DNA from 3 places in the Cytobacillus sp. FSL R7-0680 genome. Region 1 is predicted to be linked to each of the others. Evidence: predicted binding sites of a transcription regulator. Region 1 holds the regulator's gene; each other region holds the start of a gene.
What was found. Region 1 encodes CtsR, which represses protease genes until heat stress. Its sites were predicted from a motif close to ATGGTCAATAAAGGTCAAACA; they were not measured.
Positions count from the first base shown of each region.

Region 1 (5,985 bases):
TGCCAGTTGGTTCGGCTGTTTTTACGACAAATTCGCCTTCCTCAACATCGATTACTACTTCTTGACCAGTAAGCACTTTTCCTCTTAATAATTCCTCAGATAAGCGATCTTCAATATGCTTTTGGATCGCTCTTCTAAGCGGTCTTGCACCATACTCTGGATCGTAGCCTTCTTCTGAGATTTTTACCTTAGCAGATTCAGATAGGGATAATGTAATATCCTGTTCTTTTAAACGGTTCGTTAAGGCATCGGACATGAGTGTAACAATCTCTTGCAGATGCTTTCTTTCTAATGCATGGAAGACAATAATCTCATCGATACGGTTTAAGAATTCAGGTCTGAAGGCCTTTTTCAATTCCTCCATAACCTTACCTTTCATATCTTTGTAATCATGCTCATCATCTTGAATATTGAAGCCTACATATTTATTACGCTTAAGTGCTTCGGCACCAACATTTGACGTCATGATAAGCACCGTGTTTCGGAAATCGACTGTACGTCCTTTAGAATCTGTTAAGCGTCCATCTTCCAAGACTTGCAGAAGAATGTTAAATACATCCGGATGGGCTTTCTCAATTTCATCTAATAAAACAACTGAATACGGTTTTCTACGTACTTTCTCAGTTAATTGGCCTCCTTCTTCAAATCCAACATAACCTGGAGGTGAACCAACTAATCTAGATGTGGAGTGTTTCTCCATATACTCAGACATATCGATGCGAATCATCGCTTCCTCATCACCGAACATCGCTTCAGCTAAGGCACGAGCAAGTTCTGTCTTACCCACACCTGTTGGACCTAGGAAAACGAAAGAACCAATTGGTCTCTTCGGATCTTTAAGACCGGCTCTTGCCCGTCTAACTGCTTTAGAGATCGCCTTTACTGCTTCCTCTTGGCCAATTACGCGCGAATGTAAGATTTCTTCTAAATTCAATAGTTTTTCGGTCTCAGTTTGTGCCAATTTAGTAACTGGAATTCCTGTCCAGTTAGAGACGACATTGGCAATATCCTCTACCGTCACTTCACTATTTTCTTTCCCTTGCTTTTCTTTCCATGTTTTCTTAGTTTCTTCTAACTTTTCTCTTAATCTTTGTTCATTGTCTCTTAAAGATGCTGCTTTCTCAAACTCTTGACTTTGAACAGCTGCATCCTTTTCTTTTCTTACATCTTCTAATTTAACTTCTAACTCCTTGAGATTCGGAGGCGTTGTATAAGAACGTAGGCGAACTTTTGAGCCTGCTTCATCAATTAAATCAATCGCTTTATCTGGTAAGAAACGATCAGAGATATAACGATCTGATAATTTAACTGCCGCATCGATGGCTTGATCCGTAATTGTCACACGGTGATGGGCTTCATAACGGTCACGTAGTCCTTTTAAAATTTGTACGGACTCATCTGCAGTCGGCTCATCAACCGTAATTGGTTGGAACCTACGCTCAAGCGCTGCATCCTTCTCAATATATTTGCGATACTCATCTAGCGTCGTCGCTCCAATACACTGTAGCTCTCCACGCGCAAGTGATGGCTTTAGAATATTTGATGCATCAATCGCACCTTCTGCTCCACCAGCACCAATTAATGTATGCAATTCATCGATGAACAAAATAATGTTGCCCGCCTGACGAATTTCGTCCATCACTTTCTTCAAGCGATCCTCAAATTCACCACGGTATTTAGTACCTGCAACTACCGTACCCATATCTAAAGTCATTACACGTTTATCACGTAGCGTCTCCGGCACTTCATTATTTATGATCTGTTGAGCTAGGCCTTCTGCTATCGCAGTCTTACCCACACCAGGTTCTCCAATTAATACGGGGTTATTTTTTGTTCTTCTGCTTAATACTTCAATTACACGTTGAATCTCTTTACTACGTCCAATAACTGGATCTAAGCTTCCTTCACGTGCAATGGCAGTTAAATCTCTCGCTAAACCATCTAGTGTTGGTGTATTTGCATTGGCTGAAGAGCTGCCTTGATGCCCGTTAGACTCGCTACTACCAAGTAATTGTAGTACTTGCTGTCTTGCCTTATTTAAACTTACGCCAAGGTTATTAAGTACTCTTGCAGCTACACCCTCACCTTCTCTAATTAAACCAAGTAAAATGTGCTCAGTTCCCACATAGGAATGGCCCAATTTTCTTGCTTCATCCATTGATAATTCAATTACTTTTTTTGCTCTTGGTGTATAATGCGGTGTTTGGGAGGCCTCTTGCCCTCTACCTATTAGATTTTCAACTTCCGTTTGAATTTTTTCTGAACCTAGACCTAAGGCATAAAGTGCTTTAGCGGCAATTCCTTCACCTTCACTTACTAACCCTAGAAGTATATGCTCAGTCCCAATATTGTTATGTCCTAAGCGAATGGCTTCTTCCTGTGCTAATGCTAATACTTTTTGTGCTCTCTCAGTAAAACGTCCAAACATCATCTATCATCATCCTCCCAACTCTTGATCTTCCATTTTTAATCTTTCTCGAATAAGAGAAGCTCTACGAATATCCCGTTCAAACGGTCGTAATGGGCCTCCAGCATATTGCTGTAAAAATCCTGGTTGTGTTAAAACCATTAATTCATTTAATATATTTTTTGATATGCCTTGTATATAGTCCATGTCTATTCCAAGGCGAACATCCGATAAACATCTAGCCGCTTCTTTTGATTCAATGATTCGGCTATTAGATAAAATACCATAGGATCTGAAGACTCTATCTTCTAATTGTATGTTAGAGGTTTTCGCTAATGCTTCTCTTGCTGACCTTTCCTGCGAAATTAATTGCTCCACAACACTTTTTAAATCCTCAGCAATATCTTCTTCTGATTTCCCTAATGTGATTTGGTTAGAAACTTGAAAGATATTACCTAATGCTTCGCTACCTTCTCCATAAATTCCTCTAACAACTAATCCAAGTTGGTTAATTGCTGGAATGATTCTATTCATTTGATGAGTTAATACTAATCCTGGTAAATGCATCATGACAGATGCTCTGAGACCTGTACCGACATTCGTTGGGCAACTAGTTAAATACCCTACCTGTTCATCATATGCATAATCAATCTCAGTTTCTAACCAATCATCAATTTGGTTTGCAACTTCTAATGCTTCTGATAATTGGAAGCCTGGAAATAAACACTGTATACGTATATGATCTTCTTCATTCAACATAATGCTAACCTCTTCATTTTCAGTAAGTAGGCAGGCACCATGACTAGCGTTTTCTGCTAAATGAGGACTAATCAAATGTTTTTCCATCAGCACCCTTTTTTGCAATGGTTGTAAATCATCCATTTGCAATAACGAAAAGTCACCATAAGTATCAAAAGTCGATTTTTCCATTCTTGCTTTAATGATCTCTATCACACGTTTAGCTTCATCATGGGAAAAGATTGTTGGAAAATTAACCTGTTTAATATTGCGAGCTAAACGAATTCTAGAACTAAGTACGATATCAGAATCAGGACCTTCTGCACTCATCCAAGAGCTGACAGCCTGATTGATAAACCTTTCTAAAGACAAGTTCATTCCCCTCCCTCTAGATGGTTTTTCATTTCTTTTTCCAATTGACGTATTGCATCTCTTGTCTCTGCTGCTTTCTCAAATTCCTCTTTAGTTATAAGTTCTTTCAAGTTTATTTTTAAATCCTCAATTTGCTTTTTCAAATGGATATCTCCACCCATTCTTGTAGGGATTTTTCCATTATGATTCCAATTACCACTATGAAGCCTTTTAATAATTGGCTTTAACTGTGCTCGGAAAGATTCATAACAGTGGGCACATCCGAATTTCCCGACTTTAACAAATTGAGGAAAGGTCATCGAGCATTGCTCACACTGTACTACCTGCGCTTGTTTATTTAACTGAGCTTGGTTATTTGCATAACTTGTATCTATATTAAATAATCCGCTCAATAGATTATTAATAGAAAATCCAGATCCATTATTTAACATAAACATATCCCCATGTTCTTGGGCACATTTTTCACATAAATGGAACTCAGCCTTTTCGCCATTCATAATTTTTGTAAAATGTAGAGTCGCAGGTCTCTGATTACATTCTTGGCATATCATCTGTTTCACCCCTCCATACTTTACAGCCTACTTATATTTCAATGTATTTAGCATCGCAACAAGCATCCTTGCTCTTAACTCATCCCTATAGGGTAACTCTAAGTAAAGAACTGAACGGTCAATGACACTTAACATAATCTTCGCTTCTCGAGTAGTAATAATCTCTTCTTCAACTAATCTGTTTATAATATTTTCAGCACTATTTTGTGAAATACGATCACGTACAATCCTAATCAATTGATTAATTAAATCAACATAATCATAAGCTTGCACTTTGGTGATTCTTATATAACCACCACCGCCACGTTTACTTTCGACAGCATAGCCTTTTTCAACTGTAAACCGAGTATTTATGACGTAATTTATTTGAGATGGGACACATTGAAATTTATCAGCGATCTCGCTCCGCTTAATTTCAACAATTTCCCTTTCGCTAAGTTCCAAGACTTCTTTAAGATATTTTTCAATAATATCTGATATATTTTTCACCCGGCCTCCCCCTATCTGACTTTGACTATATTTGACATAAATTATACATGATTTGTGTGAAATGTTGCAACGAAGTAGTATTATTAATTTTCCCCTTTTTTTCTAAATCTCAAACGTATGAAATATAGGTTCATTCATTAAATTTATATTATGTTTAGATTGTGTAGATGTTATTTGTCCATTTAAATAAACGAATTCATTATAGCACGACAAAAAAGAGCACATACAAGTGATGTGCTCTTTTATCTTGCCCGGCAACGTCCTACTCTCACAAGGGGACAGCCCCTAACTACCATCGGCGCTGAGAAGCTTAACTTCCGTGTTCGGTATGGGAACGGGTGTGACCTTCTCGCTATCGCCACCGGACTATGAAATTGTAAGGGAATCGTTCCCTCAAAACTAGGTAATGTTGAAGAAGATATTTATTGAGTAATCGCCTGTTTGGTTAAGTCCTCGATCGATTAGTATTAGTCAGCTACATGTGTCGCCACACTTCCACCTCTAACCTATCAACCTGATCATCTTTCAGGGATCTTACTAGCTTGCGCTATGGGAAATCTCATCTCGAGGGGGGCTTCATGCTTAGATGCTTTCAGCACTTATCCCTTCCGCACATAGCTACCCAGCGATGCCTTTGGCAAGACAACTGGTACACCAGCGGTGCGTCCATCCCGGTCCTCTCGTACTAAGGACAGCTCCTCTCAAATTTCCTGCGCCCACGACGGATAGGGACCGAACTGTCTCACGACGTTCTGAACCCAGCTCGCGTACCGCTTTAATGGGCGAACAGCCCAACCCTTGGGACCGACTACAGCCCCAGGATGCGATGAGCCGACATCGAGGTGCCAAACCTCCCCGTCGATGTGGACTCTTGGGGGAGATAAGCCTGTTATCCCCGGGGTAGCTTTTATCCGTTGAGCGATGGCCCTTCCATGCGGAACCACCGGATCACTAAGCCCGACTTTCGTCCCTGCTCGACTTGTAGGTCTCGCAGTCAAGCTCCCTTGTGCCTTTACACTCTACGAATGATTTCCAACCATTCTGAGGGAACCTTTGGGCGCCTCCGTTACTCTTTAGGAGGCGACCGCCCCAGTCAAACTGCCCACCTGACACTGTCTCCCATCCCGATAAGGGATGTGGGTTAGAATTTCAATACAGCCAGGGTAGTATCCCACCGACGCCTCCACCGAAGCTAGCGCTCCGGCTTCTAAGGCTCCTACCTATCCTGTACAAGCTGTACCAAAATTCAATATCAGGCTACAGTAAAGCTCCACGGGGTCTTTCCGTCCTGTCGCGGGTAACCTGCATCTTCACAGGTACTATAATTTCACCGAGTCTCTCGTTGAGACAGTGCCCAGATCGTTACGCCTTTCGTGCGGGTCGGAACTTACCCGACAAGGAATTTCGCTACCTTAGGACCGTTATAGT
Region 1 covers NZ_JBBPAO010000001.1:3,590,931-3,596,915, reverse strand. The annotation lists gene clpC (ATP-dependent protease ATP-binding subunit ClpC) at 1-2,431, opposite strand, end outside; gene MKY26_RS17900 (protein arginine kinase) at 2,438-3,517, opposite strand; gene MKY26_RS17895 (UvrB/UvrC motif-containing protein) at 3,520-4,068, opposite strand; gene MKY26_RS17890 (CtsR family transcriptional regulator) at 4,096-4,557, opposite strand; rRNA gene rrf (5S ribosomal RNA) at 4,807-4,923, opposite strand; rRNA gene MKY26_RS17880 (23S ribosomal RNA) at 4,999-5,985, opposite strand, start outside.

Region 2 (5,985 bases), 3.1 Mb from region 1:
TATAGAAAAATTTATGTTCTTTTTCTTGTTCCAAATGTGTTTTTAATGAAAAGATGGGATTGATAAACGTAATCGACCGTATATTCTCATTCATTTCATTCATTAATGCACCAGCGACAAGTGCGCCCATACCTTCAGCAATAATATGGATTCTTTCATTAATAATTTCATGTCTAATCGTATGGGCATACAATCTTTTTGCCATTTCAATGGCTTTACGACTTCCCCAATTTCGCCCATATAGATTCGAATAAAAGATAGTATAACCATCTCTTCTTAATGCTGATATGAGAGATGATTTCCCTTCATTTTGTGTCCAGAAGCTTTGTTTCTCATCAACAAAATGGCGTTCATCCCCAATGATAAGAATACCGAAACCACTTGGCTTTTCTGGGTAATGAATCATATTCCATTCTGTATGCAGTTGAAAGTTTCGGCTATCCATTTTATTAACCCCTTTACTGTTGTTCATACTAATGTATGATTGTACAGGTAATTTGAATAGGATATTTGCCTAGCTTTTAATGAATTAGTTCAAACGCTTGATTCCAACTGTTATTCACATTTTAGACATAATCCTATAAAAAAAAATCAGTGAATCACGTTTATAATCCAACCATTGTATGATACTATTAAATAGACTGACATACGTATGAGGTGAGTAAAAATGCAATACATTTGGACGTTCATTTGGACATTCTTACTTATGAATATGGTTACTTATGTAGTAAGCAACATGAATGGTGTAAGTTATGATTTACAAACAGCAACCGTCCTTTCGGTTGTAGTAAGTATTCTTCTTTACATTCTTGCTGCTGTCATTCCTGCAGCACCAGAAGAGAAGGAAGGACTACATTAAGAATGGCAACAAAAGTCATCCAATATGGATGACTTTTGTTTTTTTACTTTCGTTAATATATCCAGTTTATGCTATTTTCTACTGGTTCATGATTGTTTTATGATGAGTTTTGTACTGTCACTAGTGATAGCTACATGTGATTTCGCTTGGATATTTCCCGCAATCATTTCTTTTGCTAATACTGTTTCAATTTCTCTTTGCATGTAACGCTTCAATGGTCTTGCACCGTATATGGGATCAAAAGCCGTTTCTGCAATAAAAGCCTTTGCCTTATCATCTATCGTTAAGTTAATTTGTTGATGGGTTAACCTTTGTTGTAGTTCATGGATTAGTTTTTCAACAATTCCTTTCATCTCTTCTTTACCTAAAGGATGAAATAAAATAACCTCATCTACTCTATTTAAAAACTCTGGCCGGAAATGCGATCGTAACATTTCTAATACTTTATTCCGAGTTTCTTCTATTATATTACCCTTCTCTTTCGCTTCATCGCGTTCAAGCAAAATATGAGATCCTATATTTGATGTCATTATGATGACGGTATTCTTAAAATCAATTGTTCGACCTTGAGAATCAGTAACCCTTCCGTCATCCAACATTTGTAAAAGAATATTGAACACTTCAGGATGTGCTTTCTCTATTTCGTCTAGTAATAGGACGGCATACGGATTCCTGCGAACCGCTTCTGTTAATTGTCCACCTTCTTCATACCCAACATACCCTGGTGGTGCACCAACTAGTCTTGATACCGCATGTTTTTCCATATACTCTGACATATCAATTCTAATGATATGTTCCTCACTATCAAATAAAGATTCCGCTAAAGCCTTTGCCAACTCTGTTTTTCCAACTCCTGTAGGACCTAAGAAAATAAAAGAACCAATCGGCCGTTTCGGGTCTTTTATGCCTGCTCTTGCTCTTAAGACCGCATCTGAGACAAGTGTGACGGCATCATTTTGACCGATGACCCTTTTTTGTAGAATCGACTCTAATCGCAATAACTTCTCCCGTTCACTTTCAACTAATTTAGAGACAGGTATACCAGTCCATCTCGATACAATATCAGAAATTTCTTCTTCGGTTACCTCTTCACGTAATAAACGGTTATCATTTTCTTTATTATTTGCCTCTTCTTCTAATTGTTGTAACTCTTTTTCACATGCAGGGATTTTCCCATGTCTTAACTCTGCTGCCTTATTAAGGTCATACTTATTCTCAGCTTCCTCTAGCTCTCTTTTCAAAATTTCTAACTGCTCTCGTTTTGATTGTATCGATTGTATCGCAGCCTTTTCTGTTAACCATTTCGCTCTCATTTCTTTCGCTTGTTCCTTAAAGTTAGTAAGTTCTTCTCTTAGTTTCTCTAACCTACCTTGACTGATTTCATCAGACTCTTTTAGCAGAGCGGCCTCTTCAATTTCAAGCAGCATTACCTTTCTTGTTACTTCGTCAAGCTCCGTAGGCATAGAGTCAATCTCTGTCCGGATCATTGCACATGCCTCATCAATTAAATCAATCGCTTTATCTGGTAAAAAACGATCTGTAATATAACGATCAGATAAAGTAGCTGCTGCAACAATAGCCCTGTCATGAATATTAACCCCATGATGAATTTCAAATCTCTCTTTTAAACCTCTTAAAATAGAGATAGAGTCTTCTACATCAGGTTCTTTTATTAATACTTGTTGAAACCTTCTCTCTAATGCCGGATCTTTTTCAATATACTTTCTATGTTCATCCAATGTTGTTGCGCCAATACAATGTAGCTCACCTCGGGCAAGCATCGGCTTCAACATATTACCAGCGTCCATCGCACCTTCTGTTTTACCAGCTCCAACGATTGTATGTATCTCATCTATAAACAGAAGAATACGACCATCACTCTTTTTAATCTCTGCTAACACTGCTTTTAAGCGTTCCTCAAATTCACCTCTAAATTTAGCACCAGCAATTAACGCACTCATATCTAATGAGAAAATCGTCTTATCTTTCAGTCCCTCTGGTACATCTTTTCTAACAATTCTCTGTGCTAATCCCTCAACAATTGCTGTTTTACCAACACCTGGCTCCCCGATGAGGACAGGATTATTTTTCGTTTTCCTTGAAAGTATGCGAATTACATTACGTATTTCTTGATCTCTGCCAATGACAGGATCTAATTTCCCTGTTTTCACTTCTTCCACTAAATCTCTACCATATTTATGAAGTACTTCATAAGTACCTTCTGGGTTTTGTGATGTCACCTTTTGATTCCCCCTGATCTCTTCAATTGCTTGTTTGATATCCTCCTTTTTCATTAAAAAGAGGTCTGTAACATTCGTCTTTGCCACAATAACTGCCCATAAAACATGTTCAATGGATATATAATTGTCCTGCCATTGCAATCTTAATTCTTCTGCTTTTGACAAGGTTTTTCTTAAATCATTAGTAAGATAAAAAGAATTTAAATCCGCACCACTTCCACTAACCCTGGGTTTTCTTTCTAATAAATGTTGCAATGATTGTTTCACATTTTCAATTGTAAAATCACTTCGTCTTAAAATATTTGTAAAAAGATGATCCTCCTGCAAGAAGGAAAGGAATAAGTGCACCGTATCCACCTCTTGGTGACCTTTATTTGTCGCCATCCTTTTGGCAGTCATTAAACCTTCTTGCAAAGAGGTTGTCATTTGATTAATATCCAATCGCAAGTCACACTCCTGACCTTTTTTGACCTTTGTTTTATTATAAAATTATTTCCTACCATATGTAAAGCCATCCACATTTTGGGATGGCATCTGATCGGTTTCATTATTATGGTTTTCTTTGATAAGTCCATAATCGATTATGGTTTGAGTTTTCAGGAAATCGATCACCCGCACGAAGACTTACCACTTGTGGGTTATTCACATTACTGCCAGTTTCTCCAATTTCAATATATTTACCATTATTCGGCGCTTTCTGCCCTGCTCTAAATTGTCGATTTTGTCCCAAAATGAGCACCTCCTTCAAACTTACACTTTTATTATTTCCGCGAGAAGGAGGAATCATAAAGGAAATTGTAGGTATTGTGTTTTACTCAAATCAGATTGCAAGCCTGGCTTTGGCTCTTTTATTGTTGGGTGTACTTTTTAAATCACTCTTACTCCGCAGCTATCTTTGCCCATTTTTCCTCAATGGAAGAGCTATACCTTTTTGCTCACCTCAAACTGCCTAAATTCTCTTCTAATGATAAAAAGCACGAACCATTCTAGGAACAGAATAATTCATGCTTCAGGAAACTTATAGTAATTCAGTTAATAAGGCTTTTTGTGCGTGAAGGCGATTGCCTGCTTGTTGGAAAACAGCGGAGTGATCACCGTCAATAACAGACGCCGAGACTTCTTCCCCACGGTGTGCGGGCAAACAGTGAAGGAATAAATAATCTTCTTTTGCACAGGCTACTAGTGACTCGTTCACTTGATAATCATGAAAGACTTGTAAACGCATTTCATTTTCTTCTTCTTGACCCATACTCGTCCAGACGTCCGTATAGATGACATCAGCGCCATCAACCGCCTTTTTCACATCGTTTTCGACGAGAATTTTACTACCTGTCACTTCAGCAAATCCTTGTGCTAAAGCAACCACTTTTTCATCTGGTTCGTAGCCTTTCGGACATGCAATCGTCATATGCATGCCAACTTTTGCTGCTGCAATCATTAATGAGTGAGCTACATTATTGCCATCTCCTACATAAACACAACTGATACCTGCTAATTGTCCTTTTACTTCTTTAATCGTTAACAAGTCTGCTAGTGCTTGACAAGGATGATATTGGTCCGTTAACCCATTAATCACTGGAATAGTAGCATGTGTTGCAAGTTCTTCTATAATATCATGAGAAAATGTACGAATCATAATACCATCAACATAATTAGATAATACTTTTGCTGTATCTGCAATCGTTTCTCCTCTACCGATTTGCATATCATTACTATTTAAGTATAGGGCATGACCGCCAAGTTGTAACATACCCGCTTCAAAGGAAACCCTTGTACGTGTAGATGACTTTTCAAAAATCATTCCCAATATTTTGCCCTTCAATGGCTCTTCGGCTTGATGATCCGTTTGCTTCATTTCATATGCCTTTTCGACAAGACCAATGATTTCTTCAGAAGAATAATCAGCTAATGTTAGCATATCCTGTCCTTGTATATCTAACTTTTTACCACATACAGTCGATGTTGTAATCATGATATCGTCACTTCCTTTACATTGTCTTTTTGCCAATCCTCAATTGCTACTGCTTGCCAATCCTTTTCGGTTAAAGCAAGTAAATAGGCCTCAAGCGACTCTAATTCACTAAAAGTGTGTAGTCTGTTTTTAACCGCCCATTCCCGCATACGTTGGTTTTCATCACCAGTGAACGGATTGTAAAGTGCAACAGTTGTTTCATCTAATTCGGCACCTTGAGCATCTAGCAATTTGGTATTTGACTCTTTTGCCAATTTCCTAATTCCATCTGTTAATTCACCACTATACAAAACGGACCGTTCTTTATCTCCATGTAATTGGAACACTTTCTTTAAAGCTTGTGGTAAAGTCGCTGCTAACGCAATTCCTTCCCCAGTTGACTTCATTTCTGGTCCTACTTTAGCATCAAGACCTTTTAGTGCATAGTTAGAGAAAACCGGATATTTGACAGTAACAAATGTTTGCTTCGTATCTTCTGGAAGTTGGTCTTTTTCGAAAAATTGCTTTCCTAATAATACTTTCGTTGCCTCTTGAACCAATGGAATAGCAGTCACTTTACTTACAATTGGCACCGTTCGACTTGCCCTCGGGTTTACTTCAAGTAAGTAAACTTTGTTATCATCAATAATATATTGGATGTTCATTAAACCTTTATATCCAAGCTTTTTAACCATCAATTGTCCATACTTAATCATAAGATTTTGTACTTCTTTCGATAAGCTTTGTGGCGGTAAGACTGACATACTATCACCAGAATGAACCCCGGTCCTTTCAATATGCTCCATAACTGCCGGGATGAGAACATGCTCTCCGTCTGCGGCTAAGTCAAGCTCCGCCTCTTTCGCCTGTAAAAATTGATCTACAAGTACAGGGAATGGAATATCCTTCTTTTTATAAACTTGAAACGCTTCATC
Region 2 covers NZ_JBBPAO010000001.1:470,788-476,772, reverse strand. The annotation lists gene MKY26_RS02380 (hydrolase) at 1-445, opposite strand, end outside; gene MKY26_RS02375 (YjzD family protein) at 668-859, shown strand; gene clpB (ATP-dependent chaperone ClpB) at 946-3,540, opposite strand; gene MKY26_RS02365 (YjzC family protein) at 3,650-3,829, opposite strand; gene argF (ornithine carbamoyltransferase) at 4,118-5,071, opposite strand; gene MKY26_RS02355 (carbamoyl phosphate synthase large subunit) at 5,068-5,985, opposite strand, start outside.
Region 2: clpB (ATP-dependent chaperone ClpB) is a predicted target of CtsR. The motif match lies at 3,553-3,573, and genes of this name have one in related genera.

Region 3 (5,985 bases), 3.0 Mb from region 1:
CTACGTACTTTCTCTGTTAATTGTCCTGCTTCTTCATGACCAACATATCCTGGAGGAGAACCAATAATTTTCGCTACACTATGTTTTTCCATATATTCACTCATATCAAGTCTTATCATAGATTCTTTTGTACCGAATAATTCTTCAGATAATGTTTTCGTTAATTCTGTTTTACCAACACCTGTTGGTCCGACAAATAAAAACGATCCGATAGGTCGATGTTTAGATTTAAGACCTGCACGACTTCTTCTAATAGCTTTTGCTACTTTTTCGACTGCTACTTCTTGGCCAATAACTTTACGGTTTAGATTTTCTTGTAAATGTTTCATCTTAGATTGTTCATCTGTCATTAATTTTCCGATTGGTATACCGGTTTTATCTTCAATGATTTTTTGGATATGTTCGACTTCTACTTTCGCTCTTTCTCTTGTGTTTGAACCAAGAGCCTTCTCCAATTCTGTTTCTTTATCTCTTAATTGAGCTGCTTCTTCATACCTTTCTTCTTTAAGCAACTGTTCTTTTTGCTTTGCTATTTCTTTTAAACGCAATTCAATATCCTCATCAGATGAAACACCTAATGTTAGGTTTAATTTTGAGCCAGCTTCATCCATAAGGTCAATTGCTTTATCTGGTAAGAAGCGGTCTTGAATATATCTTGACGATAGTTCTACACAAGCTGTGATGGCTTCCTCTGTATAAATAACATCATGGAAGCTTTCATAATTGTCTTTTAATCCTTCGAGGATATGTCTTGCTTCCTCTAAACTTGGTTCTTTGACGTGAACTGGTTGGAATCGTCTTTCTAATGCTGCATCTTTTTCTATTTTTCTATATTCAGAAAGAGTAGTTGCCCCAATTAATTGCATCTCACCACGTGCTAGTGCAGGTTTTAAAATATTGCTAGCATCCATTGATCCTTCAGCTGAACCCGCACCAACTAATAAATGGATTTCATCAATAAAAAGGATTATGTTTTTTCGTGTTTGTACTTCATTTATTAGTTGTTTCATTCTTTCTTCAAATTGACCTCTAATACCTGTATTCGAAACAAGGGAGGCCACATCTAACAAGTAAACTTCTTTATTGAGTAATTTCTTTGGTACATCACTATTAGCTATTTTTAGTGCAAACCCCTCAGAGATAGCTGTTTTCCCCACACCGGGTTCACCGATTAATACTGGATTGTTTTTACTTCGTCTATTTAGTATTTCAATTACTCGTGCTATTTCTTTATCTCGACCAATCACGGGATCAATGAGACCCGCTCTAGCCATTTGCGTTAAGTTTTTAGCGAATTGATCAATGAATCCACCACTACCACTTTGTTTTCTTTGAGATGGTTCATTCGGTTGTTGACTTTGATGATGAGCATTTTGCTCATTTGTCAATTGTTTAAAAAGATCATCGAATGGTATAAAACCTGAGAAACCATTCATCGTCGGACCAAAGGCAGGAAGAGATTGTTTTTCATTCTCGTAACAGCTTTGACAAAGACGAATGGTTGTCTCCTTACCATTAATCGCATATCTCATATTGACATTCGCTTCATTTTGTTTGCATGCTTGACATTTCATTAAAGTTTCCTCCTTTTGACTTTGACTAACTTTGACCTTATGAATACAGTATACTTTGACCTTATTTGACTTTCAAGTATTTTGATTATCTTTTTTATTAAAATTAGAAAAAAGGTATTCCGTAAGAAAAAGCTCGTCTTTGTTTGTCCTTCTTTACATATATTGTGGAGAAGGAGGAGATCGACTTGACGAAAATTAATTGGGGAGCTTCCTTTCAAATCGCAGCAGTTTATGTAGGGACTGTTGTTGGCGCAGGGTTTGCAACTGGGAGGGAAATCGTCGAATTCTTTTCGAGATTTGGTTTTATTGGTTTAATTGGGATTTTAATGAGTGGATATATATTTGTGTTTTTAGGATCAAAACTAATGATCATTGCTGCAAAAATAAATGCAAGATCTTTTCAAGAGTTAAATACACATTTGTTTGGAAAGCATTTTGGTTTAATTATCAATGGATTAATGCTCATCATGTTATTAGGTGTCTGTGCTGTTATGCTTTCAGGTGCAGGTGCTGTGTTTGAAGAACAACTAGGGTTATCTAAATCAATTGGTGTGGTATTTACAATTGCTTTATCAATTATAACAATGCTTGTAGGTATAAAAGGATTATTTGCCGTAAACGTTGTTGTCGTTCCTATGATGATCAGTTTTAGTTTCATCTTATTGTTTTTCTCTATTCAACAGCCTTTCTTTTTAGAAAATATTTTATATATTCCTTTTGCTGAGGATGGTTGGAAATCAGTTGTATCTCCATTTACGTATGCCGCATTTAATTTAATGTTAGCGCAAGCTGTGTTAGTTCCAGTTGCTTCGGATATTAAAGATATACATACGATTAAATGGGGAGGATATTTTGGTGGGATTGCACTAACAATGATTTTAGTTTCTAGTCATTTGTCATTGGTGAATATTCCTAATTTAGAAAGTTATGAAATCCCTATGGCAGCTATTATGAAGTCACTTGCGTCTTCAATATATTGGATATTCGTATTTGTTATTTATGGTGAAATATTTACTTCAGTAATTGGAAACGTTTTTGGAGTGGAAAGGCAAATTCGGCAATATTTTAATATTCCTACGGTTGTAACAGTGATTGGGATTTTTACCATCTGCTATTTCGGTTCATTCATTGAATATGGAGAACTGCTTTCCTATTTATATCCTTTATTTGGTTATATTAGTTTAACATTTATCATCTTATTATGGATGAAAAAAGAGACTGACAGCTAGGACAGTCTCTTTTTTTATTAATTTGTATGAATCGTTTTTGCCATTTCTATAAAAGCATCTTTATAGTTAGTATCTTCATTCTTATTAAATAAAGTCAGCTTTACTTGGGCTGAATCATTGTGGATAATAAATGCCGTTACTGTATCGGTTTCAGATGAAGCTTCCATCATAACAGCATCTTTGAAAAAGTCATCTTGAGGAAGAGAAGGATGCTCTACTTCTTCGTTAACAGATTGAAGTTGGATCATTGTATTCTTCTCAAGTTGTTTCATGTCTACTTCTTCAGGAAGTACCTCAATTCGCATAAACACCTCAGATTGATCATTTAAATGAAGGATATCTTTATTTGGTTCCTCTGCAGTTAAGGTGAAATCAGGTAAAACATGTAAAGAAAACGCTTGATTGTCACTTTCTTTAAGAAAAGCAGTTTCTTCTTTTGTTTCACCGTCTATTTCATATGATAAATTTTCCTCCATCACGCGAATTTCATTTTCACTTTTTTGGCTATCTTCTTTGTTTTCATTTTGATTTTGATCTTCATCTTCATCTACTTCTTCATTTGGTGGATTACTATTATTATTTTCACCATTGCCATTGTCTGTTTCTGATGTTCCGCATGCTGCTAATAGAAAGATAGCTAAGGGAACAGTTAACAATTTTAAAAAGTTCTTCAAAACAAATTTCCTCCCTAAGTTACGTGATCAAAGCATTAGACGAGAAATGCTGCGTACTTGTTACAATTTTCCTCTAATAATTTTGGATGGAGCTAATAGCTAAGAAATAGTAAATATATGCTTACGACTATTTTACAAAATCTTTCTGGTTATACTAGAGGAAAGAATACAAAAAGGAGCAAGGAAAATATAATATGTGAAGTGATAAGTAAAACAATGCTTCTTTTCCAAAGGTAAATGGTTCCCCAATATAATCCTGCTATTAATGCTGCCAGTACCAGAGCCCATGAGCCTGAATAAAACTGTACAGAAGCAAAAAGAATAGAAGAGATGCCAACAGCAAGAAAACCATTGGTATAGTTCATTACCCTCTTTTGTACAAATCCACGCCAGAAAATTTCTTCACCTGGAGCGAAAAGAACTATTAATAACAAATACTGCCATATATTCTTAGCTCCATAATAACTATAGAGCTTTGCAACAGGTTCTGTGATCGAGAGGCCAATAAAACTTAATCCTGTATAACCTAACCAAAAAATGCCATATAGAAAAACCCCTGATAAAGTACCCCATAATAAGTTTTGGGTAAAGGTTTCTTGATGATCTAGTTCTATACTTATAATGGCAAAACTAATAAGAAATAACATGGTGGCACTAAAGATATACCAGAAGATTGATTTGTCCTCAAATGTGAAATACATTAGTACATGTGCAAGGACGATCCCGACAATTAAGCGAATGTCAGGTGAATTCTTACGCATTTCATATAACCCCTTTCATGCAAGCCAATCATTATTCTATCAAAAAAGCAGTAAAAAAAATATGATTATCTCATTTGAGGATTATATTTATGACGAATATATGTCAAAGAGAAAGAAAAGGTTGAGTATATAGGTAGAACTGGAGTAGAGAGATGGTATGGGTGATAACTATATATTCTGTCTGAAGGAACTAGATGTTAGCATCGCAACTTTCATTGATGTAGGAGTAGCAGAAACAAAAAAATCCAAACAAATCTGAATTCTTATGAAGGAATTCACTTTGTTCGGACTTTTCTTTTTAATGAAATGTCGATTATTTTATAGTTATTTCTCGGATTTATATTAATTTTCTTGGACAATTTTATAGTTTTTATGATTTACTACTGTCCTGTGTTCTAATTCTAAATCTCTGTAGTTTTCCATATAGCTCAAGTCAACGATGACGGAGTTCTCATTTACTTTTTCGACAATGCCTCTTAAGCCATCTCTAAATTCAATAATGTTTCCAACTTCAGCTTTTTTCACATAAATTGCCCCTTTTCTTTCCAAATTTTTTGTTAATAACCATTTTGCACTAAAACTGTTTATTCGTAAAGGAATTTACACTAATAATACGAAAAATACAAACCCTTTTGTGTGAAGCGTCTACATTTTCCACCTTTGCTGTCATCCATAGTTCTTACGTTGATTTATAGATATAACCTAAATCTATTTGATTCTCTTTAAAAGAGCGCATTTTTTTTATAAAATAGAAGGAAGCAGAGGTGAATAATATGGATGCATCATCAATAGATGAAATCATAAACAAATTAAAGAACAAAGAGATTGAAGAGTACTATGTGAAAAAAGAAGATTTTTTAACTTTTCGCTCCGTCATTGTAAAAAGGGAAGATTTTAAATACATTAGAGGAATTGCACAAAGAGGTGGGGATGTTATTTATCAATATTTAACTGAACCTAGAAGTTAAAAAAGGTTTGTTTTTTATACATGTGATATAGTAAAAGAATCCTAAAAAATATGTTATTCTAATGGATATCTATATTACATATAAGAGTGATGAAAAAGGAGATCGATGAAAATGATAGAGAAAAAATTTATTGTAACTTCACCAACAGGAATTCATGCTAGACCAGCCACACAATTGGTGCAAACAGCGAGCAGATTTACTTCAGATATTCAATTAGAGTATAAAGAGAGAAAAGTAAATCTAAAATCGATTATGGGTGTAATGGCATTAGCAGCTGGCAAAGGTGCGGAAATTACTATTATCGTTGATGGTAACGATGAAGAGGCAGCTATTGAACAACTTGCTACAATGCTTAAAGAAGAAGGTCTTGCGGAATAATGGCTTTCTTACAAGGGATACCTGCATCAGAAGGAATCGCTATTGCAAAAGCTTTTCGCTTTGAGCCAATTGATGTGAAGATCGAGTGTAAAAAGGTCGAAAACAGTACGATAGAAGTTAACCTTTTTTATGAAGCACTCGAAAAAACCGTTGATGAACTAAAGCAAATTAAAGAGCATGCGAGTACCGAGGCAGGAATTGAAAATGCTACAATTTTTGATGCACATCTTCTTGTTTTGAGGGATCCGGAATTAATTGAACCAGTGATAGATCGGATAATGAAGAAACAGTATAATGCAGAATTTGCTGTGAAAGAAATAACCGATCACTATATTCATTTATTATTACAAACTGAGAACGAGTATTTAAAAGAAAGAGCAGCAGACATTAAAGATGTTGCC
Region 3 covers NZ_JBBPAO010000001.1:630,696-636,680, forward strand. The annotation lists gene MKY26_RS03275 (ATP-dependent Clp protease ATP-binding subunit) at 1-1,574, opposite strand, end outside; gene MKY26_RS03280 (YkvI family membrane protein) at 1,760-2,803, shown strand; gene MKY26_RS03285 (hypothetical protein) at 2,821-3,477, opposite strand; gene MKY26_RS03290 (CPBP family intramembrane glutamic endopeptidase) at 3,627-4,238, opposite strand; gene MKY26_RS03295 (YkvS family protein) at 4,581-4,763, opposite strand; gene MKY26_RS03300 (hypothetical protein) at 5,012-5,206, shown strand; gene MKY26_RS03305 (phosphocarrier protein HPr) at 5,318-5,584, shown strand; gene ptsP (phosphoenolpyruvate--protein phosphotransferase) at 5,584-5,985, shown strand, end outside.
Region 3: MKY26_RS03275 (ATP-dependent Clp protease ATP-binding subunit) is a predicted target of CtsR. The motif match lies at 1,627-1,647, and genes of this name have one in related genera.